2 linked regions of the Leucothrix mucor DSM 2157 genome follow. The protein of the gene in region 1 interacts with the protein of each later gene in a pairwise test. Links are inferred from orthologs where the notes say so. Each region holds a gene or a part of one and is shown on either strand. Other genes may lie near its edges. The genes, in order: rlmB and tsaE.

Region 1 (14,981 bases):
TACTTAAACTGTAATGTCCTACTTACCCATCATACCCTTTATGGCTGACGGGATATCCGCCGGGAATACAATCGACTTGCTATTAGGTGATGAGGCTAGCCTTTCCAAGGTGCCTACATATTTTTCACCCAGCAAGTACATAACGGGCAATTGCTCTTCACCAATTGCAGAGGCCACCATCTCAATCGACCGCTTGCTCGCCTCAGCCAAGATAACCTGCGCCTGAGCATCACGACGAGATGCCTCTAATCGCCCATCAGCTTCCAATATTTGCGCAGCCTTCTCACCTTCTGCACGCGTTACCGTGGCACGTCTGGCACGTTCGGCAGCGGCTTGTTCTTCCATCGCATGCTGCATGGTTCCGGACGGATTAATATCCTGAATCTCAACCGTTTTCAGCACAATACCCCAGTCGGAGATATCATCTGAAATCATACCCTTCAGCTTAGACTTAATCAGATCACGTGATGACAAGGCCGAGTCTAAATCCATTTCACCGATAATCGAACGCAGTGAGGTTTGCACTAGCGTTTGAATCGCCACGACGTAGTTCTCAACGCCGTATACTGCTTTTTCAGGCGCGACGATATTGATATACGCCACTGCATTAGCCACGATCACAGCATTATCACGAGTGATAACTTCCTGCGATGGGATATCCAATACGATATCTTTAGTTGTTACCTTATGAGATACCGTATCCACAAACGGAATCACAATATTCAAACCCGGCTGGAGCGTGGAATGGTATTTACCCAAACGCTGCACAACCCATTTATAACCTTGCGGCACTAGTCTCACACCTTTGGCGATCGTCATTGCAACAATAAACAATAATGCCAAGGCCATAATTAAACCTGCATCTAACATTTTCTAACTCCTCAAACCTTGTTAACGATCAAACTGTTACCTGAGATATCAATGACTCTGACGCGGTCACCAGGGCTTACAGCATCATCACAGATAAACTGCCACTCATCTGCACCTAAAATCGGCGCTGAAAAACGTAATACGCCACGACGATCACTAGTTGGAGCACTTAATACTTGTCCGGTTTCACCAACAATCGCTTCGCGCGACAAGCCCGCCTTGGTTCTATCTTTAGCTAGTGGCTGCATATATTTAAACCAGAGCCAAGTGAACAATACTGCAAACAGTACCCAGAACAACACTTGCAAGGCCAGTGGCAGACTTGGCATAATCAGCACTAAAATACCAACCAACACAGCTGCTGCACCAAACCACAAAGCAACAAATGATGGCAAAACAATCTCAATCGCCATCAAGCCAATACCCAGCACAATCCAATGCCAATACAGGATTTGCATTTCCATACTTAAGCCCTTTTCTTTAATGGGCGCATCAGATCTTCAATCAGCTTATTGGCCAAAATCTCAGCCTCTTCCGCTGGCTTTTGATTTGAATGGGCTTTATCCGGAGACTCCGTCTTATTGGGAAATAGCTCCGCTCTTAGCTGCTCCACAGAATGGAATTTTTTTGTCGATTTATTTGTCATCATCGATACCTCTAAAATAATTCTGATAGAAATTAGCGTTCAATTCACTGGGGAAGTAATGCTTGCGCTTCACCCAAACCAAACCATCACCTTTAGAAATTACCGCTACATCAATCGGTCCACCTACCGTCTCCAGCGTATTGGTCATTTTACGCTTAAATGCCGTTAGATTAACCAAAGCCTCAGCCATCGCAGCCAGCTCATCTTTAGGCAATACTCGCACCATGCTCATGACCGGTGAAATATGCGAGTCGCGAATATGCTTACCAAAGTCCTGATAAAACGTACCCAGCAATGCCCGATAACTTAAGCCAATCTCATCTTTTATTTCTTCGGCGGAACGCGATTCTGTATTTAAATCCTCATCCTTAATCAAATCAGGCACACGCTCTACCATGCCGCCAAGGGCCGTTTGCAGGTACATCAAAATCTGTGAATTCACCCCATTCATGAATAAATTCACCATATCTTCCTGCGCATAAGGGTAGATAGCTGCATCGCTGGATTTGGTGATTTTTTTAGACTTGTCCTTCAGCACCTGATACTTGAGCTTGCCGCGAAGAATCCCTTCCAGCTCGTAACTCAGTACTGATGGGTAAATTTCAGTATCGCCATAACCTGCAATTACCAATCCCGAGCTACCGCGTGAAAACGCAACGCGGGTGTGCAAGTAAATGGCAATATCATAAAGCTTGGTGACATAGCCTCGTTTGGGTTTGAGGTTCTGGAAGGTCGATTCCAACAGCTCGCGAAATAGCTCGTCATAGTGCTCACGCGCTTTGGCCTCAAATGCTTTATCCATATCGCTGATATAGGGCTGCTCGCTGAGCATCTTGTGCTTTTCGTCGATCAACTCCTCAAAGGCTTTAGCCACCTCTGGCTCGCCAATGGCCGTTCCCGCTTCGATAATTGGTTGTACTTTTTTAACCAGCGTTTCGCGTAGGAAATTATAGTAACGATAGACATTGCTACCGACCCACTGGCGCTCTACCTCGCTGGGGAATAAGTCAGAACGGTTTCGCAGAAAATCGAGGAAGTCTTCCCCGTAGTCTTCCAGCTTATCCATCTTTTTATCTTTTAGCTGGGTGCGGTAAACCTTGATCAAAATTTCCCACGGAACACCCATCAAACCGGCATTCCCATAGATCATAATGCCGACTGGCTCAGTCTTGGAGAGGGCCAGCAATTTGATGGCCGTGTTGTAGATTTTAGTCCCGCCAATGGTCACCGCGCTATCGGCGGCCAGCGCAACTCCTGACGAGTTTAAGATTATTACTTCAGCAGTCATAAATTACCTCAGTCGGCTATCGGTCATGGAGAAAAGTCGAACGCTTAATCGACTATACTGCCTAATCATAGGCTAATCCAGAAAGATTAACTGTAGTAATTCTAGTGGCTAAGCCCGCTGAATCGCGACCATCGTGGCGCTAAACACCACATCATCGTCCGCGCCAATTTCAACCACCAAGGACAAACGAGCACGCCCTTTTTGCTTTAAATGCTGAAGAAATGCGGTACCAACTTCAGCATCACAATGACAGACACATTCGATATCAGTCACCACCGGCCGGCGGTAGCGAATCTCCGCCTGAGCCATTACGATGTCGGCATCAATTCCGTTTTGCTCAACCAAATGTGTCGTGTAAGCCCATGCCGCCAAGGCGGATAGTGAATACAAACTCCCGGCAAAACCCGTGCCATGCACATTGATATTCGGGCTCAGTGGCGCGTGCACGGTGACCCCCTGCTCATCAAGCTGACTAATTGAAAAATCCATTCCATCAGCCAAGGGGATCTGTTGTCGAATATGTTGCGTTAATGCATCCTTATCTAAAGCCATCGTATCCACCTACTGGTCGGGATTATCAAATGATCAATTAAATAAACGGTCGCCCATCTGATCAATCAGTACTTTGGATTTGCGGACCATTTCGGCTGCACAGGTATCTGCGGAGGTAAACACGTCGGCACGAATCATCTGATGCTCACGCTCACCTTTACGGATCACACCATTAAGGCGATATTGACCACCCTCTTTCATAGGCGCTGGAATGATTTCGAAACCTTCGTATTCTTCTGAAGGCATGGCTTTAGAGGCAGAAGCTGATTCGCCAGAGCCGGCAAACATGGATTTAAGTGAGGATAGAAAGCTCATACAATAGTCCGATAGAAAATACAGACGTTTATTGTAAACCATAATCGGTTAAACGTGAGCGCTTCGCAAAAAATACGGGGGTATAGTGATGGATAAATTGCAGGCGAAAAAAAACCAGCTACGAAAGCTGGTTTTGAAATTTCATATCTACATCATGTTCAAAACATGGTGCCGAAGAGAGGACTTGAACCTCCACGAGCATAAGCTCACTAGCACCTGAAGCTAGCGCGTCTACCAATTCCGCCACTTCGGCAAGTGGTGTAGAACTCCGATCAATCTCGGAGACGCGCATTCTACATTTACCATTTTTTTTGTCAACGAGTATTTATTAAAAGCCATGAAAAAGACCAAACATTTATTAGTGGACCTTTCCACTCACGGCTTTGGCCATTTTGCACAAACCTCTATGGTGCTAAATGCATTACACCGGCTCGATTTACCGCTACGAATTACCATTCGAAGTAAGCTTCCCGAGTCGATAATCAAGGAGCGGTTAAACCTGCCTGTCAATAGTATTTCATACGCCTTGGATATTGGGCTAACAATGCACAACCCCGTTGAAATTGACCGTGAAGCCTCTTACCAATATTACCAAGCACTGCATCAACACTATGAACAGGCTATAGAACAAGAAATGGAGGAACTGGAAAAATTACAACCCGATTTTATTCTGGCGAATGTGCCCTATTTATCACTCTCTGCCGCAGCCAAACTCAACATCCCATCCATAGCCATGTGCTCGCTTAACTGGGCTGAAATATTCTCCCACTATTGCGGCGACTACCCTGAGGCTCAATCAATTACCCGGCAAATCCGTGAAGCCTATGCCAGCGCCGAGCAGTTCCTAACCGTGACACCCTCTATGCCGATGCCTGGTTTAAACAATACTCAGGCCATCCCGCCGATTGCACATCGTGGCCAATGCCAATCAGAGCTCTTGCGTAACGTTGTAAACAATCCCCAAGCACGCTTTGTATTGGTCAACTTAGGCGGCATTCCGAATACTTTGGATACCAGCAACTGGCCAGTACTGGACAATGTCTACTGGATTGTCGGCAGCGGCATTCAATCTGCCCGAACCGATATCGTCTCGCAGGATATATTTGATATGGCATTCATTGACCTGTTAAGTAGCTGCCATGCAGTACTCACCAAAACCGGTTACGGCATGCTCGTTGAAGCGACCGTGAATCAGGTTCCGGTAATTTGTATTACCCGTAATGGTTGGCCTGAGGAACCTGCGCTGTTTAAATGGGTCCAAGCACAAGGCTATCTACAGATTATCCAACTTAGCGAATTCAACGCTGGCGACTTTGCCAAAGCTGCTGAAAAAGCACTGGCTACCCGCTGGAAAAAACCTCCCCCCGCCAGTAATGGCGCTGAAGTTGCTGCTAAACTGTTGGCGAATTACCTGAAGTAAAGGATAATTCATACTCTGATCAATAATATGCAGTAGAATGCCACTCATTAACAACAAGGAAAAGATACCTACATTGAAATACAAAGACCCACACAAAGCCCGAGAAGCACAAAAATACGAGCGACCTATCGCCAGCCGTGAACTGATTCTGAGCGTTTTAGCAGACAGTAACGCACCTCTTGGTTTTGCTGAACTCATCGACCATCTGGAGCTCACTGAGTCCGATGATAAGGATGCGTTAAAATACCGCCTGCGCGCTATGGAGCGTGACGGCCAGATTTTGTTTAATCGTCGCAAGCAATACTTACCAGTCAGCAAAGCTGATCTGATTGCCGGACGTGTATCAGGCCACCCGGACGGCTTCGGCTTTTTAATCCCGGATGATGGCAGTGATGATTTATTCCTGCATGGCAAGCAAATGCGCAAGCTCATGCATGGAGACCGGGCGCTGTGTAGCGTCACCGGTACCGATAAAAAAGGACGCCGCGAAGGCGCAGTCATCGAAGTACTCGAGCGTAATACCGAACAAGTTGTCGGGCGCTATTTTGTACGCGGTGGCATTGGCTTTGTTGAACCAGATAACAAGCGCATCGCCGCTGATGTGCTTATCCCACCTGAGTTCAACGGTAAAGCCAAGCATGGCCAAATCGTCAGTGCAGCACTGGTTGAGCAGCCAAGTACCCGCCAATTGGCGATTGGTAAAGTGGTTGAGATTCTGGGTGAGCACATGGCGCCAGGCATGGAAATTGACATCGCACTGCGCTCTCATGACCTACCACACGAGTGGAATGACGACATTCTGGCAGAGACTGCCCGCCTCGGTACTGAAGCTGCCGAAGAAGATAAAGTCGGCCGTGTTGATTACCGCCAAATGCCTTTAGTCACCATCGACGGTGAAGACTCCCGCGACTTTGATGACGCGGTATATTGCGAACGCAAAGGTAATAACTGGAAACTGGTTGTTGCGATTGCAGATGTCTCGCATTACGTACCCGTTGGCAGCGCATTGGACCAAGAAGCCTGGAATCGCGGAACCTCGGTTTACTTCCCTGCTCAAGTCATTCCAATGCTGCCGGAAGAAATTTCTAATGGCCTGTGTTCGCTAAACCCTCACGTAGATCGTTTGTGTATGGTTTGTGAAGCCATCATTGATGATGAAGGCGAGATCTTAAGCTACGAGTTTAAAGAAGGGGTAATGCACTCTGCTGCGCGCCTGACTTATACTAAAGTGGCCGCTATGCTGGTGGATAAAGATCCGACGCTTTGCGAAGAGTATGCGGAACTACTGCCACATCTAAAAGACTTGTACTCTTTGTACAAAGCTTTACGCCATGCACGTGATGAGCGCGGTTCGATAGACTTTGAAACCACTGAAACCAAAATTGAGTTCGGTGCGGATCGTAAGATTCAGTCAATCAAACCAACGACGCGTAACGATGCGCATAAGGTCATTGAAGAGTGCATGATTGCAGCCAATGTCTGTGCCGCTCGCTATCTGAAAAAGCACAAAATGCCAGCACTGCACCGGGTACATCCCGAGCCAGACATGGAAAGCTTAGAGAAGCTGCGTGAGTTCTTAAACGGCGTCGGCTTAAGTTTAGGCGGCGGTTTAAAGCCAGAGCCAATCGACTATGCAAGATTGCTGGCCAGCGTACAGCAACGTGCTGATACCGATCTGATTCAGACGGTACTGCTGCGCAGCTTGTCACGCGCTATGTACACGCCTGTCAATCCTGAGAAGCCAGAAGCGGCAAGACACTTCGGCTTGGCTCAAAAGGATTACGCGCACTTTACCTCTCCAATTCGTCGCTACCCTGACTTACTGGTACACCGTGCGATTCGTCATTTGATTCAGGGCAATAAGGCAGATACTTACACCTACTCTCCTGCAGATATGAAAGAGCTGGGCGAGCATTGCTCCATGGCCGAGCGCCGTGCTGATGATGCAACCCGCGACGTACTGGCGTGGCTAAAAGCAGAATACATGCTAGATAAAGTCGGCGAAGTGTTCAAAGGCTACATCACAGCAGTGACTGGTTTTGGTTTGTTTGTAGAGCTGACAGATATCTATGTAGAAGGTCTGGTCCACGTAACGTCACTGAAAAGTGATTACTACCGTTTTGACCCAGCACTACATCGTTTAACCGGTGAAAGCTCAGGCCGTAGTTTCCGCTTAGGCGATCAGATTACTGTGCAAGTTGCGCGTGTGGATCTGGATGATCGTAAGATTGACTTTATGTTGCCGGGTGCGGCTGGCGTCTCTGCTGATGATGGCGAGCGTAAGCCAAAGAAACCGAAAAATGCCAAAGCCAAAACTGCTGGTAAAGCGGATAAAAAGGCTCCAAAACGTAAGAAACGCAAATCATGAAAACTTTTTTAAGCGGCGTTCACCCGATCCAGAGCGCACTAGAAAATGATGCCGAGAATGTGACACAGCTGTGGGTTGCGGAAAACAAACGCAACCCGCGTATTGATAAGCTGGTCGAAAAGGCCAAAGCACTGGGGTTAGTTGTGACTAGCGCAACGCCCTCAGCACTGGACCGCATGACCGGTAGCCGCAAGCATCAAGGCATTGCCGCCGAATACGAAGCGCAGGAAGCGGCCTCGGAGAATGATCTGTTCGATATGATCACCAATACCGAAGGCCCATTGCTGTTGCTAGTGCTGGATGGCGTCACCGACCCTCACAATCTGGGCGCGTGTTTACGTACTGCAGAAGGTGCTGGTGTGCATGCCGTTATCGCACCGCGTGACAAGTCAGCCAGCCTCACCCCAACCGCTCGCAAAGTGGCTTCGGGCGCGGCTGAAACATTGCCATTCGTTCAGGTCACTAATCTCTCGCGCACCTTGCAGATGTTAAAAGATGCTGGCGTGTGGATTACCGGTACCAGCGACAAAGCCACCCAAACCCTTTATGACATTGATTTTAAAGGCTCATCGGCCATTGTGATGGGCGCGGAAGGGGCTGGTGTACGCCGCCTGACCGAGGAAGCTTGCGATTTTCTGATTTCGATTCCAATGGCTGGCTCAGTCTCCAGCTTAAATGTCTCCGTCGCTACCGGTGTGGTACTATACGAGGCGGTGCGCCAGCGTCAGCTCTGAGCGCCCCTAATTTCGTCAACTGAATAGCGATTTCCCCCTTATGCTAACTCTCTATCAATTTAACTCCTGCCCTTTCTGCTGGAAAGTGCGCTCCCTGCTCAACTATGCCAAACAGCCTTACGAGATTGTTGAAGTCACCCCGATGGGCATGAAAGAGCTTGATTTTACCGACCACAAAAAAGTGCCGGTGTTAAAAGATGGCGATCAGGTGATTGTGGAATCTGCCGCGATTGTTGAGCATATCAATGCCAACTACGCGCATGCCCCACAGCAAGCTGATAGCAAAGTGTGGACTGATTGGATTGACGATACTTTAGTGCATTATCTGACACCACTAATCCACCCGAACTTTATGACCTCATGGCGTAATTTCGGCAAGATTATCGATGCCGAACAATACCCGTGGTACAAAGCGATCATTGTGCGCTTAGGCGGTTCGGTGGTAATGCCAAAAGTGGCAAAACGCCTGCAACTAAAGCACGAAATTAATGATCCAAAGGCAGAGTTTTTAAGTGCAATTGACCATTGGGTGACTGAAGGCCTGCAAGGCAAGTCATTCTTCGGTGGTGAGTCGGCTGATTTTGTAGACTGCAGCGTGTTTGGTGTTTTACGCTCCGGTGATCAGCTTGGCATTATTGCGATGGCAAAAGCTCATAACTCTGAATTTGCAGCTTGGTATGATCGCTGCTATCCCATTATGTCTGGACAAGGATAAATCGGTAACTGTATGAACATGCGCCCTTTACTTTTTAGCTGCCTGATAGCGTTTACTCTGACCGCCTGTGAGCGAGTCGAGGAGCCAACAGAAGAGAAAACAGCTGAAGTCGCCGCGATTGCTGTGCCTGCCGTTGAGTCTAAACAGTACGAACAAGACGGCTTAACGTTTGAATATCCAAAAGATTGGAACGTGGTTGAAGATGTGGTTCAGGATGCGGTGCGTTACGTGTTTATTGAGTCCCCAGATGAAAATGCTCTGTCATCTATTCAGATTTTCCCGATTGATGACACCCCAACGCTAGAGCAGTTTGTAAACAGCTACTCTGAGCAAACTCGAGTCGTGCCACTGGCGACCGATAATACGCAGGCAGAAGATAGCCCTGCCGTGATTGAGCCAATTGAGTTCATGACCATTAGCCGTGATCTAAATGGCAAAACCTATGATTGGGTGGTAGAAACCGTTCCCGGTAGCGTGGCTGGCATTCAAACCAGCGACTATCGTGAGTATTTCCGTAAAGATTCTGCGCGCTTTGCGGCGTTTTTAGTGAATCAGGTCAGCAATGACTCTCTGACTCAAACTGAGCCTTCATTTGAGCTAATCTTCCGCACTTTAAAGCCCGCCGACTAATACCCTGAACCTTCCAACCTTGTAATGCTTTCATCACAGGGTTGGGGTTCGTTCCCGCCTATATTGCATGCTAAGATACCTCCCTGTTTACCGATAATCACCAATAAGCCTATGAATATTCAACAAGCTATTGCCCAAGTAATTGAGCAAAAAGATCTATCTTCTGAAGAAATGACACAGGTCATGCAGGAAATCATGACGGGCAAAGCAACCGATGCTCAGATTGGTGGTTTTCTGGTGGCATTACGCCTAAAAAGCGAAAGTGTGGATGAGATCACTGCCGCCGCTCAGGTGATGCGTGATCTGGCAACGCCGGTTGATATTCAAGCCGATAATCTGGTTGATATTGTTGGTACCGGTGGCGATGGCAGCAGCACCTTTAATATCTCTACCGCGAGCTGCTTTGTGGTTGCTGCAGCGGGTGGCCATGTGGCCAAGCACGGTAATCGCTCGGTTTCCAGTAAGTCTGGCGCGGCCGATGTCTTGGAAGCGGCAGGGGTTAATTTGGGTATTTCACCAGAGCAAGTCAAAGCCTGTGTGGAAGAGCTAGGTGTTGGCTTTATGTTTGCCCCAATGCACCACAGCGCGATGAAACATGCGATTGGCCCACGTAAAGAAATGGCTGTGCGCACGATCTTTAATATTCTTGGCCCGCTGACTAATCCGGCTGGCGCGCCAAACCAGTTACTGGGCGTATTTACCCCAAAACTGGTACGACCGATGGCGGAAGTACTGAAGCAGCTCGGCAGTAACCATGTATTAGTGGTTAGCGCCGAAGATGGCTTGGATGAAATCAGCATTGCTTGCCCAACCCATGTGGCTGAGCTAAAAGATGGCGAAGTTCGCGAATACACCATTACCCCAGAAGACTTTGGCTTTAGCCGCCAACCTTTGGATAGCATTAAAGTAGAAAATGCCGAGCAAAGCCTGACAATGTTACGTGGCGTGCTAAGCAATGAAGCCGGTGCTGCCCGCGATATCGTTGCAATGAATGCCGGTGCTGCAATTTATGCCGCAGGCCTAAGCGATACCCTAGAAGCTGGAATTACACGCGCACAGGAAGTGATTGCTTCTGGCGCAGCCCTTGAGAAATTAACCGCATTGAGCGAGAAGACCAACTCATGAGCCAATTAGAAGACGAGCTATTACATACGTCGGATGTCCTGAAAAAAATTATTACTCATAAAGTTCAGGAAGTTTATAACGCCCGCCAAGCGGTGCCATTAGAAGCGCTGACGACAGCGATTGAAACGGCACCAGCGGTACGCCCATTTGCAGCGGCACTACGCCAAAAACTGGCAAACAATCAACCGGCCGTTATCGCTGAAGTGAAAAAAGCGTCACCAAGCAAAGGCTTGATTCGTGAAGACTTCAGACCCGCGGATATTGCCAAGAGCTATGAAGCCGGCGGCGCTGCGTGTTTATCGGTACTAACCGATGAGCACTTTTTTCAGGGCAACATTGACTACCTAATCGAAGCTCGTGATGCCTGCTCCCTGCCAGTGATTCGTAAAGATTTCATTATTGACCCATACCAAGTGTATGAAGCGCGCGCGATGGGAGCTGATTGCATCCTGTTAATCGTTGCGGCATTGGGTACTGAACTGCTGCATTCACTTTACGATACCGCCACTAGCTTAGGCATGGATGTATTGGTTGAAGTACACGATGCAGATGAGCTTGAAACGGCACTGGGCTTAACAGCTGAGTTGATCGGTATTAATAACCGCGATTTACGCACCTTTGACACCTCCCTGCAAACCACGCTGGATTTGTTAAGCAGCATTCCGGAAGATCGTATTGTGATCACCGAAAGTGGTATTCACACTGTCGAAGACGTGAAGCTAATGCGTGATAACAACGTCAACGCATTCCTGGTTGGCGAGGCATTTATGCGCGCTGAAGAGCCCGGCACACAGCTACAAAAATTGTTTTTCTAAGGCACTAATTATTCATGTTAACTCATCCTGGTTTTGATCCGGTCGCGATCCATGTGACCGAAACATTTGGCGTGCATTGGTACGGGCTTATGTATGTCGTGGGCTTTGTTGCCTTCTTATTGCTTGGCAAATACCGCGCGCGCAAGCCCGGTAGCGTCATCACGCCAGATCAGGTAGATGATATTCTGTTTTACGGCGCCTTAGGGGTCGTGCTCGGTGGTCGACTTGGCTACATCTTCTTCTACAAATTCGCTGACTTTCTGGCGAACCCAGCCATGGTATTGCGTATCTGGGAAGGTGGGATGAGCTTCCACGGCGGCTTAATTGGTGTCGTTGTTGCATCGATTTTACTGGCCCGAAAATTTGGCTTGCCGCTACTGAAAGTCTCTGACTTTGTAGCGCCATTAGTGCCACTGGGTTTAGGTGCTGGCCGCATTGGTAACTTCATCAATGTCGAGCTATGGGGGCGTCCTACGGATGTGCCTTGGGCAATGGTATTCCCAACGGTTGATGACATTCCGCGCCATGCCTCACAGCTGTATCAAGCTGCACTGGAAGGTGTAGCGCTATTCGTTGTTCTGTGGCTATTTTCGAGTAAACCACGCCCAATGGGTGCTATCTCCGGCTTATTCCTGATTGGTTATTCAATTGCACGAATTGTGGTTGAGTTTTACCGGCTGCCAGATGCACACCTCGGCTACATCGCCTTTGGCTGGTTGACTCAAGGTCAGATTCTATCCGTTCCTATGTTCTTACTTGGCGTCGCCCTGATGTGGTGGGGCTACCGTAAGCACCCTGTCAGCGCAACGAGCCACTAAGCATGAAGCAGTATTTAGATTTGATGCGCCATGTGCGCGATAACGGCAATGTACGTACCGACCGCACTGGCACGGGTACCGTTTCAGTATTTGGCCACCAATCTCGCTATGACTTGGCGGATGGCTTCCCAATGGTCACCACCAAAAAACTGCACTTGCGCTCGATTATTCATGAGCTACTGTGGTTTTTACGTGGTGACAGCAATATCGAATACCTGAAAGAAAACGGGGTATCGATCTGGGATGAGTGGGCTGATGAAAATGGCGAACTGGGTCCTGTTTATGGCGTGCAATGGCGCTCATGGCCAACGCCTGATGGCGGCTCAATTGACCAAATTCAGCAAGTCATTGATCAAATCAAAAACACACCAGACTCTCGACGCATTATCGTCAGTGCCTGGAATGTGAGCTTTGTGAATCAGATGGCATTGCCACCTTGTCATGCCCTATTCCAGTTCTATGTAGCGGATGGCAAGCTCTCCTGCCAGCTTTATCAGCGTAGTGCGGATATCTTCTTAGGTGTGCCATTTAATATCGCCTCTTATGCCCTTCTGACGATGATGATGGCGCAAGTCTGCGACCTTGAACCCGGTGAATTTATTCATACATTGGGCGATGCGCATTTGTATAGCAATCATCTGGAACAGGTGGAATTACAGCTATCACGTGAGCCGTACCCACTGCCGACATTAAAACTGAATCCTGAGATTAAGGATTTGTTTGATTTCACTTATGAGGATATTGAGATCGTGGATTATCAATGCCATCCCCATATCAAGGGTGCAGTGGCGGTTTAACACACTACCTCTGCTTAAAAGATATTGATAAGCTAAACTTCTGGCTGATAACCGTGCCGTGAAAAGAAACGAGCGAGCTCTTTCTGTTCCGGTACGGCACCAGTAAAGATTTTCACATACTCCGCAATGCGCTTCATGCGTACTTCAAGGCTTTCTTCAGCCTGCATCGACACATAACCAATCTGCACCAAATAAATGGTCCGCGCATGCACATCGGCTGACACTGCCGGATAATCAAATCGCTCAAACATCTCCGTAATCGCAATCAAACGCTGTTGATCTGCCAGCTGCACTTCCGCCAATATTTCTGCCGACTGTAATGACCAGCTACGCATTGCAAATTCAAGCTTATGATCAAAGATGGCTTTATCTATCCAGCAATCAAATACATTCAACACGGCTTCAGCGGCGGAGTCAGCATAGGCCTCGCATTGCTTCACTAAATTGCCCGTGTTTTTATCACGCCAGCGCGCCACTAAAGCATCCAACAAGGCTTCACGGTCACTAAAAAACCAGTAAAAACTAGTCCGTGACAAGCTTAGGCGCTTTGCCAGCGTCGCTATTTTTACCGACTCCACACCTGACTCAATCAATAACTCAAATGCGGCATCCAGCCATACTTCCGGCGAACCACGCCAGCCACTCTCACTGGCAATCTGCTGTTTCATAAAAACCTTATGACTAAATTAATAGCTGGATTATACACATAACAATTAGCTCAAACACCCTAGTAAATTTAATTGACACTACTGTACATTTTGAAATACGATCAGTTTCACCCGCGGCTAACCGCGATTGCCAACACTTATACTGACCCTTAAAGGAGATCACCCATGTCCAACGATCCTCTACTCCAGCCTTACCAACTTAAGCATTTAACGCTGCGCAATCGTATTATCATGACCTCGCATGAGCCGGCCTACCCTGAAGATGGCATGCCCAAAAGCCGTTACCGCGCCTATCACACTGAGCGCGCCAAAGGTGGCATAGCGATGACCATGACGGCAGGCTCTGCAGCAGTTTCCAAAGATAGCCCGCCAGTATTCAACAACCTGCTGGTCTACAAAGATGAAGTTGTGCCTTGGATGAAAGATCTGACCGACTCAGTTCATGAGCAAGGTGCAGCCATCATGATCCAGCTGACTCATTTGGGCCGTCGCACACGTTGGGATAAATCTAACTGGCTACCCGTCGTCTCCCCATCTCATAACCGCGAAGCCTCACATCGCGCCTTTCCAAAGATGATGGAAGACTGGGATATTGATCGCATTATCAAAGACTATGCCGATGCGGCTGAGCGCATGAAAGCGGGAGGCATGGATGGTATTGAGCTGCAAGCCTATGGCCATTTAATGGATCAATTCTGGTCGCCACTGACTAATGAATTGGATGACCCCTATGGCGGCTCGCTGGATAACCGCCTGAAATTCACCTTTGATGTATTAACTGAAATTCGCAAGCGCGTTGGATCAGAGTTTATTGTCGGCATTCGCTATACCGGCGATGAGATGCTGGACCGAGGACTTAGCCCAGCAGATGGCTTAACCATCTCACAGCGCCTGAAAGACAGCGGCATGATTGATTTCTTAAACGTAGTGCGCGGCCATATCGATACCGATGCCGGACTCACCGATCTCATCCCGATTCAAGGTATGGCTAACAGCCCGCACTTGGATTTCGCCGGAGAAATTCGCGCGGCGACTAATTTCCCGGTATTCCATGCGGCTAAAATTCCGGATGTTGCCACGGCCCGTTATGCCATTGCTTCCGGTAAAGTGGACTTGATCGGCATGACCCGCGCGCATATCGCTGACCCACACATTGTGCGCAAGATTATTGAAAAGCGCGAAGATGAGATTCGTCCTTGCGTGGGTGCCAACTATTGTTT
Region 2 (14,851 bases), 330 kb from region 1 along the record:
GTAAGCATGCTCCCAAACATCGATAGTCATCAATGGAGTTTGGCCAGCAGTCAGAGGGCAACCTGCGTTTGCAGTGTTTACGATTTCCAGAGCGCCATCAGCGTTCTTAACCAACCAAGTCCAACCAGAACCGAAGTTAGTCACCGCAGAAGTAGACATCTTCTCTTTGAATGCTTCAAAAGAACCGAATGTGCTGTTGATTGCATCAGCCAGCGCGCCAGTTGGCTCGCCACCTGCATTTGGTGCCATGCAGTTAAAGTAGAATGTGTGATTCCAAACTTGTGCTGCGTTGTTGAAGATGCCGCCAGCAGGTGCTGATGTTACGATCTCTTCTAATGACTTATCTTCGAACTCTGTACCTGCAATCAGGTTGTTCAAGTTAGTCACATAGGCAGCGTGGTGCTTATCGTGATGGTACTCAAAAGTCTCCGCTGAGATATGAGGTTCAAGTGCATCTTTTGCAAATGGCAGATCTGGTAGAGTGTGTACCATAATTAGTGCTCCTACTAAGTATTAGTTCATGTTTAAAGTCCAGCCTAGAGTAATCAAGACACTCGGACAACGCAATAGTACCAACATTTTATCAGAGAATTATTTCCGAACGTCCATGTCCGAAAGCGCTCGTAATTTAGATCGGCAGATACAAACGCACCCGTGCACCGACCTGAGGTGATACTTTAAGCTCAATCTTACCACCAACCGCTTGGACAATTTCAGTACTCATCGCCAGACCAATTCCCTGCCCTTCGGTTTTACTGTCATCGCGCATACCGCGCTTTAGCAGATCAGCAGGATTATCCGTGCTGAAACCCATGCCGTCGTCATCAATATTGACGACCAGGAAATTCGCCTCGCGAGTTGCATTAACATCCACTACCGAATCGCAGAAACGGCAGGAGTTGTTCATCAAATTACCGAATAGCTCCATCAGGTCATCGTACTCCATGCGCACGGTATCAATATCATCAACATGAATCTCAATTTCAAAATCCTGATGGTGATACACTTTTTTCAGCGAATCCCGCAGACGATAGAGTATCGGGCGCAAAGGCTGGCTCTTGATAATGGCATTGGGAGTGCTCACAGCTGCACGGTTTAACTGATAAGCCACGATGTCGCTCATCTGACTAATCTTATCCATCAGATGATCTTTATCTTCTTCTTTCAGATTGTATTTTGACAGCGCCGTGGATTGAATCTCAGCCAGCGGTGTTTTAAGGCTGTGCGCCAAGTTATCCAAGGATTCCCGGTAGCGCTTTTTCTGACCTTTCTCGACATTAATCAGGGTGTTGATTGCGCCCTTCACTTCCGTTAACTCAACAGGATAAGCTTTGGTAATTGCATCCTGAGCGCCGGATTCAATGGAGCGCACTTCTTCTTCAAAGTCACGAATTGGGGTGATAATGAAGTAATTGCTAATGAGCTGAGAGACTAGCACTAGTGCTAGTGTGGAGAAGAATAAAACAACAATCGTGGTCTGTACATTGGCCCAGTCGTTGTTAAACGCGATGGCTGATTTGGCCAAGACCAAGCGCAGAGGCTTCAGGTCCTGCCGCTCAATCATACGGGTATAAACGATGAACTTTAACTGGTCGCTGCTGTTTTCTTTATAACTGGGTAACAGGCGCTCTTTAAGTTCGGGTTCTGTGCCGAGTTCATTACTGAACTTAAACTTCTTTACAAAACCACCCCTACCGTGGCGGTTTTCAGTGCGCATATTGAGCTCTGGGAACTTGCTTTGCCAAACAATCAAGCCGGTTTCAGGATCTTCAAAGTAAGCATAATACTCATGCTCCGTTCCATCATCATCAAAGCCGTGACTAAAGCGCTCCTTATCAAGAAACTCTTTCAGCAGAAATAACTTTGTATCGGGATAGCTGTCATCATCAATTAACACGGGCACTTTAAGAATCAATGCCTCTGCAACTAAACGCTGCTGCTTTCCTACGGCATCCATTGCGTTAGCGCTATAAACACTCAGGTAACCTCCTCCTAATAAAGAAATCCCCATAGCAACAACAATCAGCATGCTAATGAGTTGACGTACTTTTAATGAACTGGTGACAGTGCCCTTATTTAAAGGCATCGATGGTGGTATGGCTGCTTCGGAATAACTCATAACTTATATTTTTTTATAGTCATCACCAACACTAGCAACCGGGATCAATCCATGACCTGACAGTAGTTTTGGTAATTCTTTTTAAGCTCATGTCCTATGTTTGCTGCCAATCACGTAGCCCTGATCCGCCGACATAGAAGCCCCTCTGGTATCACTTGCGACCACCTAGACTTAAAAGAAGCCTGATGTCCCTAGTTATTTTGAATATATGTGAGTGTAATTCTATGCTATCGCTCAAATTACCAGCAGAATTACATGCCCATCACAAGCTGAACCAAGCCTGAGTATATGATGAATTTTTATTCAGGGAAAGGATTTTCGGGAAACAAAAAACCCGCCACCGGATTTTATTCCTGTGGCGGGTATCTAGACAGTTGTCAGATTTGAGCTTTAACGCGTTAGCATTGTTAGCTCGCGTTGTCCGTTACTGCAGTTAAAGGTAACTTGCTTTAGCACCCCTTTGTAGATGAAACGAACGTGGTAACAATTAGGAGCAGCGGCGGATGCCATCTTTACGACATCTGGCTTAACACCTGGAAAGCCACGTCTGACGGCAACGGCAACGTGTGCACCGCGAATTTGTCCGCCATCAGCATGAACCAACTTGTAGTCCTTCGCTGACGCAGCAAAGCTTGCACCAGTCAAACCAAAACCAACGACTGCAACTAAACCGGTCGTCAAAAACTTAACTCTATTGACCTTTTTCATCACATTATTCCTTATAAAACCTCAGAATTCGAATAGAGGCTATGTGTATTGAAGTACTTCCGTGCCCATCATCCATTCGGACACGATTATGATTTTATTGATTAAATCATATACAAACTGCTTACTAGTATAATTTACCAACAACCTTAATGCAACGTGAATAACCATTACCTAACAGATTAACTACTTGAAAAGTATATTAATTTATCAGGCTGATTGACTTATTCTATGGAGCCTTTTTAGTGTTTCTCACGGTAGCGCTTATTATCTGCCATAATCCCTGCCACGAATAATTACCATTAAGTGTATCTACTATGTGCGGAATTTGCGGCGAATACAGACTGGATGGCAGTCAACCTCAGCTTAGCAGCATCCAGTTAATGATGGACAAGCTGGAAAAGCGTGGCCCAGACAGTTCAGGCAGCTACTCAGACGGCCCCTTAGCGTTCGGTCACCGACGTCTATCCATTCTTGATCTCAGTGAAAAAGGCAATCAACCGATGCTTGACCCCACACTTGGTCTGGCATTGGTATTTAACGGTACCATCTACAATCACCCGGAACTGCGTGAGCAACTGATCGCTCGTGGCCACCGTTTTTTCTCTACCGGTGACACTGAGGTCATCCTCAAAGCCTATGCTGAATGGGGCAAAGACTGCGTCAAACGCTTCCTAGGAATGTTTGCCATTGCAGTATGGGACCTCAAAAAGAAGACTTTGTTCATGGCGCGCGATCGCATGGGCATCAAACCGTTGTATTACTCCTTTGGTAAGCAAGGAATTCGCTTTGCATCATCCATGCCTGCTTTGCTGGCAACTCCGGATATCGATACTGAGCTAGACCCTGCCGCGCTGCACAACCTATTTACTCTGCATGCGGTAGTGCCGGCTCCCCGCACCATCCTAAAAGGTGTGCGCAAATTAGAGCCAGCCCACAGCCTGACCATTCATGAGAATGGCGAGCACACGCTGGAGCGCTACTGGGAGCTGGATGCCACGCGCCCTGCTGAGAAATTCAGCGACGAAGAATGGACTGATAAAATTCACGAAGCGCTTAAATTAGCCGTAAAACGCCGTAATAATGTGTCTGATGTGCCCGTTGGTGTATTGCTATCCGGCGGCTTGGATTCAAGCTTGCTGGTCGGTTTATTGGATGAAATCGGCATTGAAGACATTCGCACTTTCACTATCGGCTTTGATGACCAGCCGGAAGAAAAAGGAAGTGAATATGAGTACTCCGATGCGGTAGTTGAGCACTTCAATACTAAACATCACAAAGTCCACATCCCGAACGAGCAGACCCTAACCCGTTTACCAGAAGCCATTGAAAATATGTCCGAGCCAATGTTTGGTCAGGATGCGATCGGCTTCTACTTACTCTCTGAGCAAGTCTCCAAAGAAGTTAAAGTAGTGCAGTCTGGCCAAGGTGCGGATGAGGTGTTTGGCGGCTACTTCTGGTACCCACAGATGCAGGCGGCTACCGGTAGCGCTTTGGAACGTTTCCGCCCGTATTACTTCGACCGCGATCATGATGAAATGATGGAGATGCTGACGCCAAAATACATCAGCCGAGATTTCACATCTGAACTCATGAAAGACTTACTGGAAGCGCCAAAGGCCGATCAATTTGTTGATTCTGTACTACGTGCCGATACCACCACATTGATCGTTGATGATCCGGTTAAGCGGGTTGATAACATGACCATGGCTTGGGGCTTGGAAGCACGTGTTCCATTCTTGGATCATGAGCTGGTTGAGTTGGCCGCTAAAATGCCTCCGGAAATGAAACTGCGCGATGGCGGTAAATACGTACTGAAGCAAATTTCACGTGGCCTGATTCCAGATAGCGTTATCGACCGCCCTAAAGGTTATTTCCCAGTACCAGCACTCAAGTTTGTGCGAGGTGAGTTTTTAGAGTTTATGCAAGACACATTAAACTCACAGGTTTGCCGTGAGCGCGGCCTGTATCAACGTAGCTATGTTGATAAGTTACTGGCTAAGCCGGATGAATATCTAACGCGTATTCAAGGCAGTAAGATCTGGCATATGACTTTGTTAGAGCATTGGTTACAAACACATAAGCTCTAAGTGATAACTTAGGCCATAAAAAACGGGGCACCAATTGGAGCCCCGTTTTTGTTTCGGCTTCGCTCAAAAAAAAACAAGTTATGTGATCAAGCTTTTTGATGGCAAAGTAATGTACTTTCAAGCATTTAATGATGCCTGAAACATGCCGTTTACTCTTTTGCTTCTTCTAATAACTGCTGAACTCTACCATCTAACGCTTGGCGTGATTGCTCTATAAAGTCAGCAACCTCAACTGGCTTGTCCATTTTGACATCCAGCGAACTCAAGGTTTTACTGTAAGAAGGCATTGGCGAGAAGCCAGAGCTGGTAGAAATCTGGTCAACCAAGTCAGAGGCGTAAAACGCACTAATCGGCAATGTCACCAACAGAGCAACCCCAACTGCAGGCAGCAGGCGTGTGTAATGCACCTTAACCATATACAACACCAATAAGATCGGCAGCAGCAGGAAGTTAGACGCGCTATCCAGCAGCATCGCCGGAGTATCAGACGTGAAGAAGTAGCTCAAAAAGTGCCCTACGTACGTCAGTAGCTGAGGCATTAAAATGAATAACGCTGCAATACTGAGCGCCGGAATAAATGCCCAGCGATGTGCCGATAAACGACTCACCCCAGAGATCATAAATGCCACACCAAATAGCAGCAAAACACCCGGCAACACTTTACTCAAATAGACCAATGGCTCCTGTACCACCGGCGTGCCGATGTACTTGAACATAAAAATGCTGATAACCGCACAGGTCATCAATAAGCCAGCCCAAAACGGGCTCATCAGAAACGCCCCCCATGCACTCTTCTGGGCTTTTAACCGAGTAGCTGCCACCGGCATATCCGAGGACATCAAACGTGCTTTTAAATCGCCCATCATGAGCATGGCGGGAGAGTTTAGATCAATAACGGCCTCATCCAACACTTTAGCGTTTAACAGTGTGCCATTTTCATCCGACAAATTTTTAACGATAACACCTTGATCAGTCTGCTCAATCCGTAGATGGCTTGGAGAGACCGTTTCATCAGTAACGATGACATCATTGTGTAAACCGCGTCCAACCGTTGCAGGCAAGGAATCCAACTTATAAAAAGTACGCTTACCACGATGGGTTGTTTCCAGGATTAGCTTTGCCATTGGAACTTCTCCACCATTTGTTGAAACAGGCCAAATGCTGCATCAGCATTGGTACCGGTAATATCCAGATTGAACATCGCCCCTTGATCTTCATGACCAACCAAGACGATCGTAAATAGCATGTCGCTTAATCCGGTATATTTCAGATAATCCCGACGACAAACCGTCGACTTGAATTGCTGGTCTGCAATCAGAGTAAAGCCGGTATGGCAAGCGAAGTTGGTGACATCCGACTTATCGACATTATTCTCAATAAAGCTGCTATTCACCTTCTCATAGCGATCATAAAAACGTAGCGGATTCAGCTTTTCAGTATCGAGCCAATGGTACTCGTAATTGATTGAGCCCAAGGATAAGTGTCGGGATAAGTAGGTGTCGTTTTGATTAGAGCAACTGGTGAGGAAAGAGCGGAATAAATCATCTTTCTTCGGTGTACGGCTGGCATCCCAGCAACGCATCGACTTGTCTAACTCAGCGGGTACAATCAACTTACCGATTTTAGTGCTGCCCCAAGAGTTGGAAGACAAACGGCTAATGGTTCGGGCTGAACTTTCAGCTAATTGCTCAGAAATGCGCACAAAACGGTTTTTAACAGCGGCATAATCAGTTTTCTTTAAGCCATCCAAAATAGTCGCCAAATAATTGGCCGGCACTAAAAAGCCTAAGGAATTACCCTGTGTCGCCACATTGATTCCGATGACATTGCCCGCTTCATCTAAAGCGGGTCCACCACTCATGCCTTGATTCAAGCTGCCCGAGAACAGAATATTACCATCCTGATCCTGCGTCATAATGCCATTATTGGTGCCAGTAACGATCGAAAAACCCAAGTCTAAGGGATTTCCTAAGGAGTATAAGCGCGCGCCTTTATCAGGTACGGCGGCGATATTCAGCACTTTGCCCATTGGCTTTTGGCTTTTAAGCACCGCCAAATCATGCGTCACATCAAGGTCGAGCAACTCCAACGGGCCAGACTCGCCTTTAGTTGAGAGGTACTCCAAGCGGAAAACATCCGGCTCGTTTACATACTCGCTGACCACATGATAATTAGTGGCCAATACATTGTTTTCTCCAACCACAAAACCGGAGCCAATTGACACCTTTTTACCAGTCTCATCATTTATCACACGAATCTGATAAACTGAACCTTCAACCTCTTCATAAATGATCGAGGTATCCGTAATGGCATACGAGGGGCTAAGTAAGGCACAGCCAATTAGTAATATTAAAAAACGGCGTAACATCCGGTTGTTCTCTCCTATTCAAGCTGGCACCCACAAACATCACAAAAGCAATGATTCCCTATAACGCAGGAATAAATCGCCGATGCAGATAATTTATAACATCAGTGCTGACTCTTTGTTTTTTGTTGGTCTAATGCCCAATCGATATGCTCGGCAACCAGTTCACAGGCGCTGGCGCGTTGCTCCATAAGGGCGGTAATTATTCGTTGGTGGTACGGTGCATTGCCCAATGCGACCGCGATATTTCGCTGCCAACGGGTATAACCGATTCGTCGAATAGCAGAGCCTTGCATTTTGTCTAAAAATACGGGTTCTGACCAAGCAAACAAATCCAGTAATCTTGCGCTATCCAGCTGGTGCCTAACTTCGTAATCCGGCTCATCACTTTGCTGGGCAAAACGATTCCACGGGCAGATTAACTGACAATCATCACAGCCATAAATACGATTGCCAATGGCTCCTCTAAATTCCGGAGGAATCACGCCTTTTAACTCGATAGTCAGATAGGAAATACAGCGAGTGGCATCCACGACATATGGCGCAACAATGGCTTGTGTCGGACATACATCGATACACGCGGTACAACTGCCACAGTGCTCTTGAACAGCTCCAGTTTCCGGCAATTCCAAATCGACATATATCTCGCCAAGAAAGAACCATGAACCGGCATCCCGACTCAGAATATTGCTGTGTTTTCCAACCCAACCTAAGCCCGCTTTGACAGCAATCGGCTTTTCTAGCACCGGTGCACTGTCGACAAATACCCGAAATCCAAACGCCCCAATTTCATCTTGTATTTGTAGCGCTAACTGCTGTAATTTTTTCTTGAGTACTTTGTGGTAATCACGCCCTAACGCATAGCGTGAGATGAAAGCAAGCTCAGGATGATTCAAAACCATTTCAGAATCGGTACTGGCGGTGGGCAAATAATCCATTCGCACGCTAATCACACTGCGAGTACCTTCATGTAATAACGCTGGCCGGCTACGCTTAACCCCGTGCGAGCCCATCCAAGCCATATCACCCTGATAGCCCTTATCCAGCCAATCCTGCAGACGCAGCTCTTCTTCAGAAAGCTCTGTATTACTAATGCCCAACTGCTGAAAACCCAGCTCCCGCCCCCATTCCTGCAAGCGTTCAACAAAGCCTTGCCGATCTGATTGCGATGCTAATGACGTCATGCCGGTCTCGAACTATTAAGATTTTCGCGATAGTATGGAGCATCTCTATCCAGATACCAAGTTATGAACCCGAATACAGCCTGTAATTTGCAGATCCCCTGCACACTAAATTTAGCCGATGAACAATCTATGATGGAACTTGGCGGGCAACTTGCCTGTCTGTTACCGGTGGGTGGCTTAGTGCTACTGCACGGTGATCTTGGCGCTGGCAAAACTACCTTAGTGCGTGGCCTTCTCAGATCCTTGGGGCTTGAAGGAACGGTGAAAAGCCCCACTTATACTCTGGTTGAGCCCTATAGTCTGGCAGGACGCGACATTTACCATTTTGATTTATACCGTCTGTCCGACCCAGAAGAGCTGGAGTATCTCGGTGTGCGCGACTATTTCAGGCCAGATGCACTGTGTTTAATTGAGTGGCCCGACCAAGCCAAAGGCTTTTTACCCAAGGCCGATATTGTCGTAACTTTAAGCTATGCGGGTGATGGCCGAACTGCCACAATCGAAACACCTTAATTCAATAAAAAACATAGACTTATAGATTTAATGTAAAATCTACTTGATCTTATCAGGCTAATGCGTTTATCTTATGCACTGTAAGTCTGGTAATACTATAGAGCGGTCCAAATGGAAGTTAACAATCAGAAAAGAAGGGATTTCGTTCTGACACTGGCAAAATCAGTTGGTGTCTTAGGAACCATGGTCTATGCCCCTCACCTTGCAGCTAAGGATAGCAAAGCATTGGTTAAGTCAGTTTCGATGCGTAATGGTCGAAACCAACAACACATCGTGTTCGAACTTGATCGTTCGATTGAGCACAAATTATTTACATTAAGCTCGCCTAACCGCGTTGTTCTTGACCTTAAGGGTGCTAAGGCAGCCGGCGCATTGAAGCTTAATAGTGACAGACCCACCAGCTTAGTTAGCCGTCTGCGTTATGCAATGCGTAACGACGATGATCTGAGAATTGTGCTGGATATGGCACAAAAGACTAAAGCTAAAGCATCACTCAGTCAGTCCTCAGGTAAGTACCTGTTAGAGATTGTACTGGATGATAACAATAGTACCGCTTCTGCAGCGGTCGTTGCTGCGGCAGCCGCTCCTGCACCTAAGCAAGCGCTAAAACCTGTTGCCAGCCAAGCAAAAGCCGGCTCACGTAACTTTAATGTTGCGATTGATCCTGGCCACGGTGGATATGATTCTGGCGCGGTAGGCAAGCACGGTACTTATGAGAAGGATGTTGTACTGCAGATCGCTCGTCGACTGAAAAAGCACATCGACAATACCAAAGGTATGAAGGCTTTCTTAACACGCGATAGCGACAAGTACATTACTTTGCGTAAGCGTATCGAGATTGCTCGCGCTAATGGTGCTGACTTATTTATCTCTGTACACGCAGATGCTAACACCAACAAAACAGTGACTGGCTCTTCTGTGTATATATTGTCTGACAAAGGCGCATCCAGTGAGATGGCTTATTGGTTGGCAAAAAGTGAGAATGGTGGCGGCGTTGAAATGGCTGGTACCACGCTGCAGTCTGATAACCGCGTACTGTCTGAAGTATTGCTGGATCTAACACAGTCTGCTGCTTTGGATGACAGTTTTGATTTAGCGAAAGAAGTATTGTCTGAGCTTGGAACGGTTAACCGCCTGGCACGTAAGGTAGTGGAAAGTGCGAACTTTGGTGTGTTGCGCTCACCAGATATTCCATCCATGCTGATTGAGACTGCATTTATTTCGAATCCTCGTGAAGAGAAACAACTGAAAACACCACACTACCAAGAGAAATTGGCTAGCGCGGTATATCGGGGAATTCGTAGTTATAAGCTGGCCCTGGAAGCCCGTGATCCACGTTATGCAACGACTCAGTCCGAGCATCAATCCGGTTAAACATCGACCGGAAAACAGTATTCGATGTGACTTGGCCGCGTTTTACGCGGCTCTTTTTTGCCTGCTATAAACTGCCCTTAGTCTGGTGAGTAACCACTTGTCCAGCGAATTTACCCTCTGGTGAAATTCGGTGATAAAGTTAAACTCAATAAAATCCCAGCTAACAATAATAATGATAAGGGCTCGCACATGTCACTTACCCAGACCACTCTGAAACTCGCACTCCCATTAGCGATCTCATTGGCACTTACAGCGTGTGGAGGCGGCGGTAGCGGCGGCTCTTCTAGCAGCAGTTCAAGCACTGACACCGGCTTTATTGTAGGAGCTTCGACTGATACATCTACCGACACAGACACTGATACCAGCGACACAAGTACGGATACGACTAATGAAACAGAAACAGGCACCGCCGAAGTTGCCTCTTTGGTAATTTATGCTAGTTCGCGCTCACTTTTAAGTGATGCAGACTCAGATGATGCGACCGAAGGCTCAGACCCAGTCACCATCTATATGATGGCAAAAGACAGTAACAATATCGCGCTAAGCGGAATCACTTTTACACCCTCTGTTGATAATGGCGCCACCTTATTACCTGGTACGGTTAGCTCTGACGGTATTTTAACGACATGGAATTTAGTGCCGGATGAGCCTCGCAATCAGAGCGTCAATGTATCGGTAACAGCGGGCGACATCACGGAAACCCTGTCGATTGATATTATCGGTACGACAGTACAAATTGATGGTGCTGAAAGCATCTCAATGGATAAACCGACAACTTATACCGTAAAGCTAAAAGATGCGGCCGATGAAGGTTTATCTCAGCAGTCTGTTACCATCAGCTCATCACTATTAAACTCCACACTTGTGACTGACTCTGAAGGTGAAGCACAGTTTGAACTGCAGCCTAGCGTTGGTGGCGAGTACACAATTACTGCCGAAGCACTCGGCGCAATCACAAGCAAAATCATTACTGTATCACCCAATGCATTCAATCTAAGCAGTGGCAATACAGAAATTCCGGTTAATACGACTGAAGCAATCACATTGGCATGGACCGCAGATGGTGTGCCTCAGGCTGGAAAAACCATACACCTTAGCGCAACTCGCGGAAAAATCTCAGTGGGCGGCGTTGAGGTTGGGCAAGTAACGACTGATGCCAGCGGTAACGCTACTTTCGATATTGAATCAGCAACCGCCGGTGGTACGGTAATCACCGCAACCGATAACACGACTTACCTATCGACTAGCCTTGCAATGGAGTACATCGCAACCGACCCACATTACTTAAACATTCAGGCAGATCCTTCAATTATTGCCGCCTTGGGTAGCAGTTCTATTTTGGCGCAGGTTCGTGACATCAATGATAATCCGGTCAAAGGTCAGGTGGTTGTATTCAACCTAAATGACACGGTTGACGGAAAAATCAGTAGCTCAAAAGCAGAAACAGACTCCTCAGGTAGCGCAAGTATTGTGTATACCGCTGGTAAAGCTGTGAGTGCCAAAGATGGTGTTGTGATTACGTCACACATTGAAGGCGCTTCTGATATTGAAGATACCACTACCCTGACCGTTGGTGGCGATGCGATGCGACTGGCTTTTGGTTTTGATGAGTTGATTGAAGAAAATAGCCCGTTCTACCAGAAAACATTTGGCGTCATTGTGACGGACAATGCGGGAAACCCAGTTTCAGGCAAGCAGGTTGACTTCACAGTTGTATCAACCGATTATGCCAAAGGGCAGCTTTTCTATGATGAGGATGCTGCGGCTTGGGGCCAATACACCGATGCAGAATGTAGTGCAGAAGATCTGGATAGAGATGGCTGGTTGGATGAAAATGAAGACTACAACAACAATGGCACCTTAGAGCCGACTAATTCGACTACGATAAGTGGTAACAGCATCACCGATGAGTCAGGACAGGCAACGGTTCAAATCAGCTACCCTCAAAACCATGCTTGGTGGGAAACCATCCAAATTACCGCGCAGGTAACAGTTGGCGGAACTGAGTATATTGAAAAGCTAAACTTAACTCTGCCAGTATTGGCTGCAGATGTTACTGGCGAAAACAGCCCTCCAAATGTGCGTAGCCCTTATGGTACAGGCTCATGTGAGACCCCATCGCCAAAACTAAGCGCTGATTAATTAACCTTTCTCTAATAGCAACACACAAAAAGCCCTCGAACTACACGAGGGCTTTTTTATTCCCATAAGTGAATTAGGTTTCATGCAAGCATTCGCAAAAAGCATTATGATTAGCGCAACTAATCTGATGCGACCAAAAACAATATGACGAACTACTTACTGGAAACCCAAAACCTGCCTACATTTAGCAAGATCACCGCCAGTGATGTCGGCCCTGCCCTTGACCAATGCTTGCAGGACAACCGGGCTCTGCTAAATCGTTTATTGGAAAATACGCCAGAACCAAACTGGTACAATTTCATTCAGCCGCTGGAAGTTGCTGATAACCGACTCGGCAAAATATTCTCTCCGGTAGGCCATATGAATGCAGTTGTGAATACGCCAGAAATGCGTGAAGCCTACAACGCCAGCTTGCCAAAACTCAGCGAGTACGGTGCAGAGATGGGCCAAAACAAAGCCTACTTTGAAGCTATGCAATCAATTCAGAACAATCAGGATGCACTCGGCTTAAATGATGCTCAGCGCAAAAGTCTGGAAGATGCTTTGCAAGGTTTCCGCCGCTCTGGAATCGATTTGGATGAAAGCAAGCAGCAGCGTTTTCGTGAGATCAGCCAACGTTTATCACAGTTAACCTCTACATTTTCAGACCATGTTTTGGATGCAACCAATAACTGGACTCTGGCGATTGATGATGTATCGAAGCTTGCAGGAATGCCAGAAAGCGCAATGGCAGCTGCGGCGCAAAGTGCCAAGCAACGCGAGCAAGAAGGCTGGCTGCTGACACTGGAGTTCCCATCCTTCCACGCCGTGATGACTTATGCCAATGACCGTGCTTTACGGGAAACACTATACCGAGCATATACCACCCGCGCCTCTGATCAGGCAGATGCACCAGAACAAGATAACAGCGAGCTGATGGTTGAGATTCTCCAACTGCGTCAGGAAGAGGCACAGCTGTTAGGTTTTGAACACTACGCCGATTACTCCGTTGATGTAAAAATGGCCGAGTCTCCAGCGCATATTCTCACCTTCCTGCAAGAGCTTGCTGAAAAGTCACGCCCTTACGCACAGAAGGAGTTTGATGAGCTTAAAACCTTTGCCGCCGATGAGCTGAACATTCCACAGCTGGAAGCTTGGGATGTGGCTTATGCCAGCGATAAACTAAAGCAGCAATTATTTAATTTCAGCAGTGAAGACTTAAAGCCCTACTTCCCCGCCGATACGGTCATTAAAGGCCTGTTTAAATTGGTTGAATCGCTTTACAACATCAGCATTCGCCAACGTACCGATGTTGATGTATGGCATTCCGATGTTCGTTTTTATGAGATTTTTGATCAGTCAGGCGAGCTAGTTGCTCAGTTCTATTTTGACCTATACGCTCGCCAAAATAAGCGTGGTGGTGCATGGATGGGCAGCTATTGCAGCCGCTTTGATGATGGCGACTCAGTACAAACACCCGTCGCTTACATGACTTGCAACTCCTCATCACCCACCGGCGATAAGCCAGCACTGTTCACTCACGATGAAGTCATCACCCTATTCCACGAGTTTGGCCACGGTTTACACCACATGCTGAGCAAAGTTGAATATCTGAGTATTTCAGGTATCAGTGGCGTGGAGTGGGATGCGGTCGAACTACCGAGCCAGTTTATGGAAAACTGGTGCTGGCAGCGTGGAGCCTTGGATATGTTTGCCGCACACTATGAAACCGGTGAAAAGATTCCGGATGAGCTGTTCGACAAAATCAAAAAGGCACAGCACTTCCAGTCAGGCATGGCGATGGTTAGACAGCTGGAGTTCTCAATCTTTGATATCCGCATTCACATGGATACTGAGATTAAAACAGCCGATCAAGTTCAGCAAATTCTGGATGAGACGCGTGCACAGGTATCAGTGATTCCGGCCCCTGTATTTAATCGCTTCCAGCACAGCTTTTCGCATATTTTTGCCGGTGGTTATGCAGCGGGTTACTACAGCTACAAGTGGGCTGAAGTACTGTCAGCAGACGCTTTTGGCCGCTTTGAAGAAGAAGGACTATTCTCACCTACCGTGGGTAATGACTTTCTGGAGCAAGTCCTGCAACAAGGTGGCTCACGCCCTGCGATGGACTCTTTTGTTGCCTTCCGTGGCCGTGAGCCAGATGTTGCGGCCTTACTCCGCCACAACGGCTTAAGCGAGGAAGCGGCATGAAGATTGCCAGCTGGAACGTAAACTCTCTACGAGTGCGGCTGCCTCATGTATTAGATTGGTTAGCCTCTGCCAAGCCAGATATTCTGGTATTGCAGGAAACTAAAATGACAGATGATCAGTTTCCCGAAGCAGCCATTCGGGAAGCCGGTTACGAAGTCGTTTTTAATGG

Evidence for each region.
Region 2: the proteins of rlmB (region 1) and tsaE interact in binary tests that used the Escherichia coli proteins (3 or more experiments, as listed by UniProt). The link is inferred for Leucothrix mucor DSM 2157 from one-to-one orthologs.

The regions. Positions count from the first base shown.
Region 1 is NZ_ATTE01000001.1:631,642-646,622, reverse strand. The notes cover bases 6,325-9,324. They hold rlmB (23S rRNA (guanosine(2251)-2'-O)-methyltransferase RlmB), read left to right. Parts: upstream 6,325-7,455; coding sequence 7,456-8,193; downstream 8,194-9,324. Other genes in these bases: LEUMU_RS0102735 (hypothetical protein), read left to right, coding at 8,927-9,324; LEUMU_RS0102740 (glutathione S-transferase family protein), read left to right, coding at 8,234-8,908; rnr (ribonuclease R), read left to right, coding at 6,325-7,459. In the rest of the region: LEUMU_RS0102790 (SPFH domain-containing protein), read right to left, coding at 19-870; LEUMU_RS0102785 (NfeD family protein), read right to left, coding at 882-1,334; LEUMU_RS0102780 (hypothetical protein), read right to left, coding at 1,337-1,519; LEUMU_RS0102775 (hypothetical protein), read right to left, coding at 1,506-2,804; LEUMU_RS0102770 (YiiD C-terminal domain-containing protein), read right to left, coding at 2,913-3,356; LEUMU_RS0102765 (HlyU family transcriptional regulator), read right to left, coding at 3,390-3,671; LEUMU_RS0102755 (hypothetical protein), read left to right, coding at 4,009-5,091; more of rnr, read left to right, coding at 5,165-6,324; more of LEUMU_RS0102735, read left to right, coding at 9,325-9,538; trpD (anthranilate phosphoribosyltransferase), read left to right, coding at 9,650-10,663; indole-3-glycerol phosphate synthase TrpC, read left to right, coding at 10,660-11,478; lgt (prolipoprotein diacylglyceryl transferase), read left to right, coding at 11,493-12,296; LEUMU_RS0102715 (thymidylate synthase), read left to right, coding at 12,299-13,093; LEUMU_RS0102710 (TetR/AcrR family transcriptional regulator), read right to left, coding at 13,126-13,761; LEUMU_RS0102705 (NADH:flavin oxidoreductase), read left to right, coding at 13,927-14,981. UniProt on the Escherichia coli protein: Specifically methylates the ribose of guanosine 2251 in 23S rRNA.
Region 2 is NZ_ATTE01000001.1:297,957-312,807, reverse strand. Bases 7,382-10,251 are described here. They hold tsaE (tRNA (adenosine(37)-N6)-threonylcarbamoyltransferase complex ATPase subunit type 1 TsaE), read left to right. Parts: upstream 7,382-8,526; coding sequence 8,527-8,976; downstream 8,977-10,251. Other genes in these bases: LEUMU_RS24090 (N-acetylmuramoyl-L-alanine amidase), read left to right, coding at 9,088-10,251; queG (tRNA epoxyqueuosine(34) reductase QueG), read right to left, coding at 7,384-8,463. Also shown: LEUMU_RS0101500 (superoxide dismutase), read right to left, coding at 1-492; LEUMU_RS0101495 (ATP-binding protein), read right to left, coding at 629-2,119; LEUMU_RS0101490 (hypothetical protein), read right to left, coding at 2,510-2,827; LEUMU_RS0101485 (N-acetylglutaminylglutamine amidotransferase), read left to right, coding at 3,142-4,914; LEUMU_RS0101475 (FHA domain-containing protein), read right to left, coding at 5,064-6,038; LEUMU_RS0101470 (S1 family peptidase), read right to left, coding at 6,026-7,282; more of LEUMU_RS24090, read left to right, coding at 10,252-10,350; LEUMU_RS0101450 (Ig-like domain-containing protein), read left to right, coding at 10,540-12,492; LEUMU_RS0101445 (M3 family metallopeptidase), read left to right, coding at 12,637-14,682; xth (exodeoxyribonuclease III), read left to right, coding at 14,679-14,851. UniProt on the Escherichia coli protein: Required for the formation of a threonylcarbamoyl group on adenosine at position 37 (t(6)A37) in tRNAs that read codons beginning with adenine.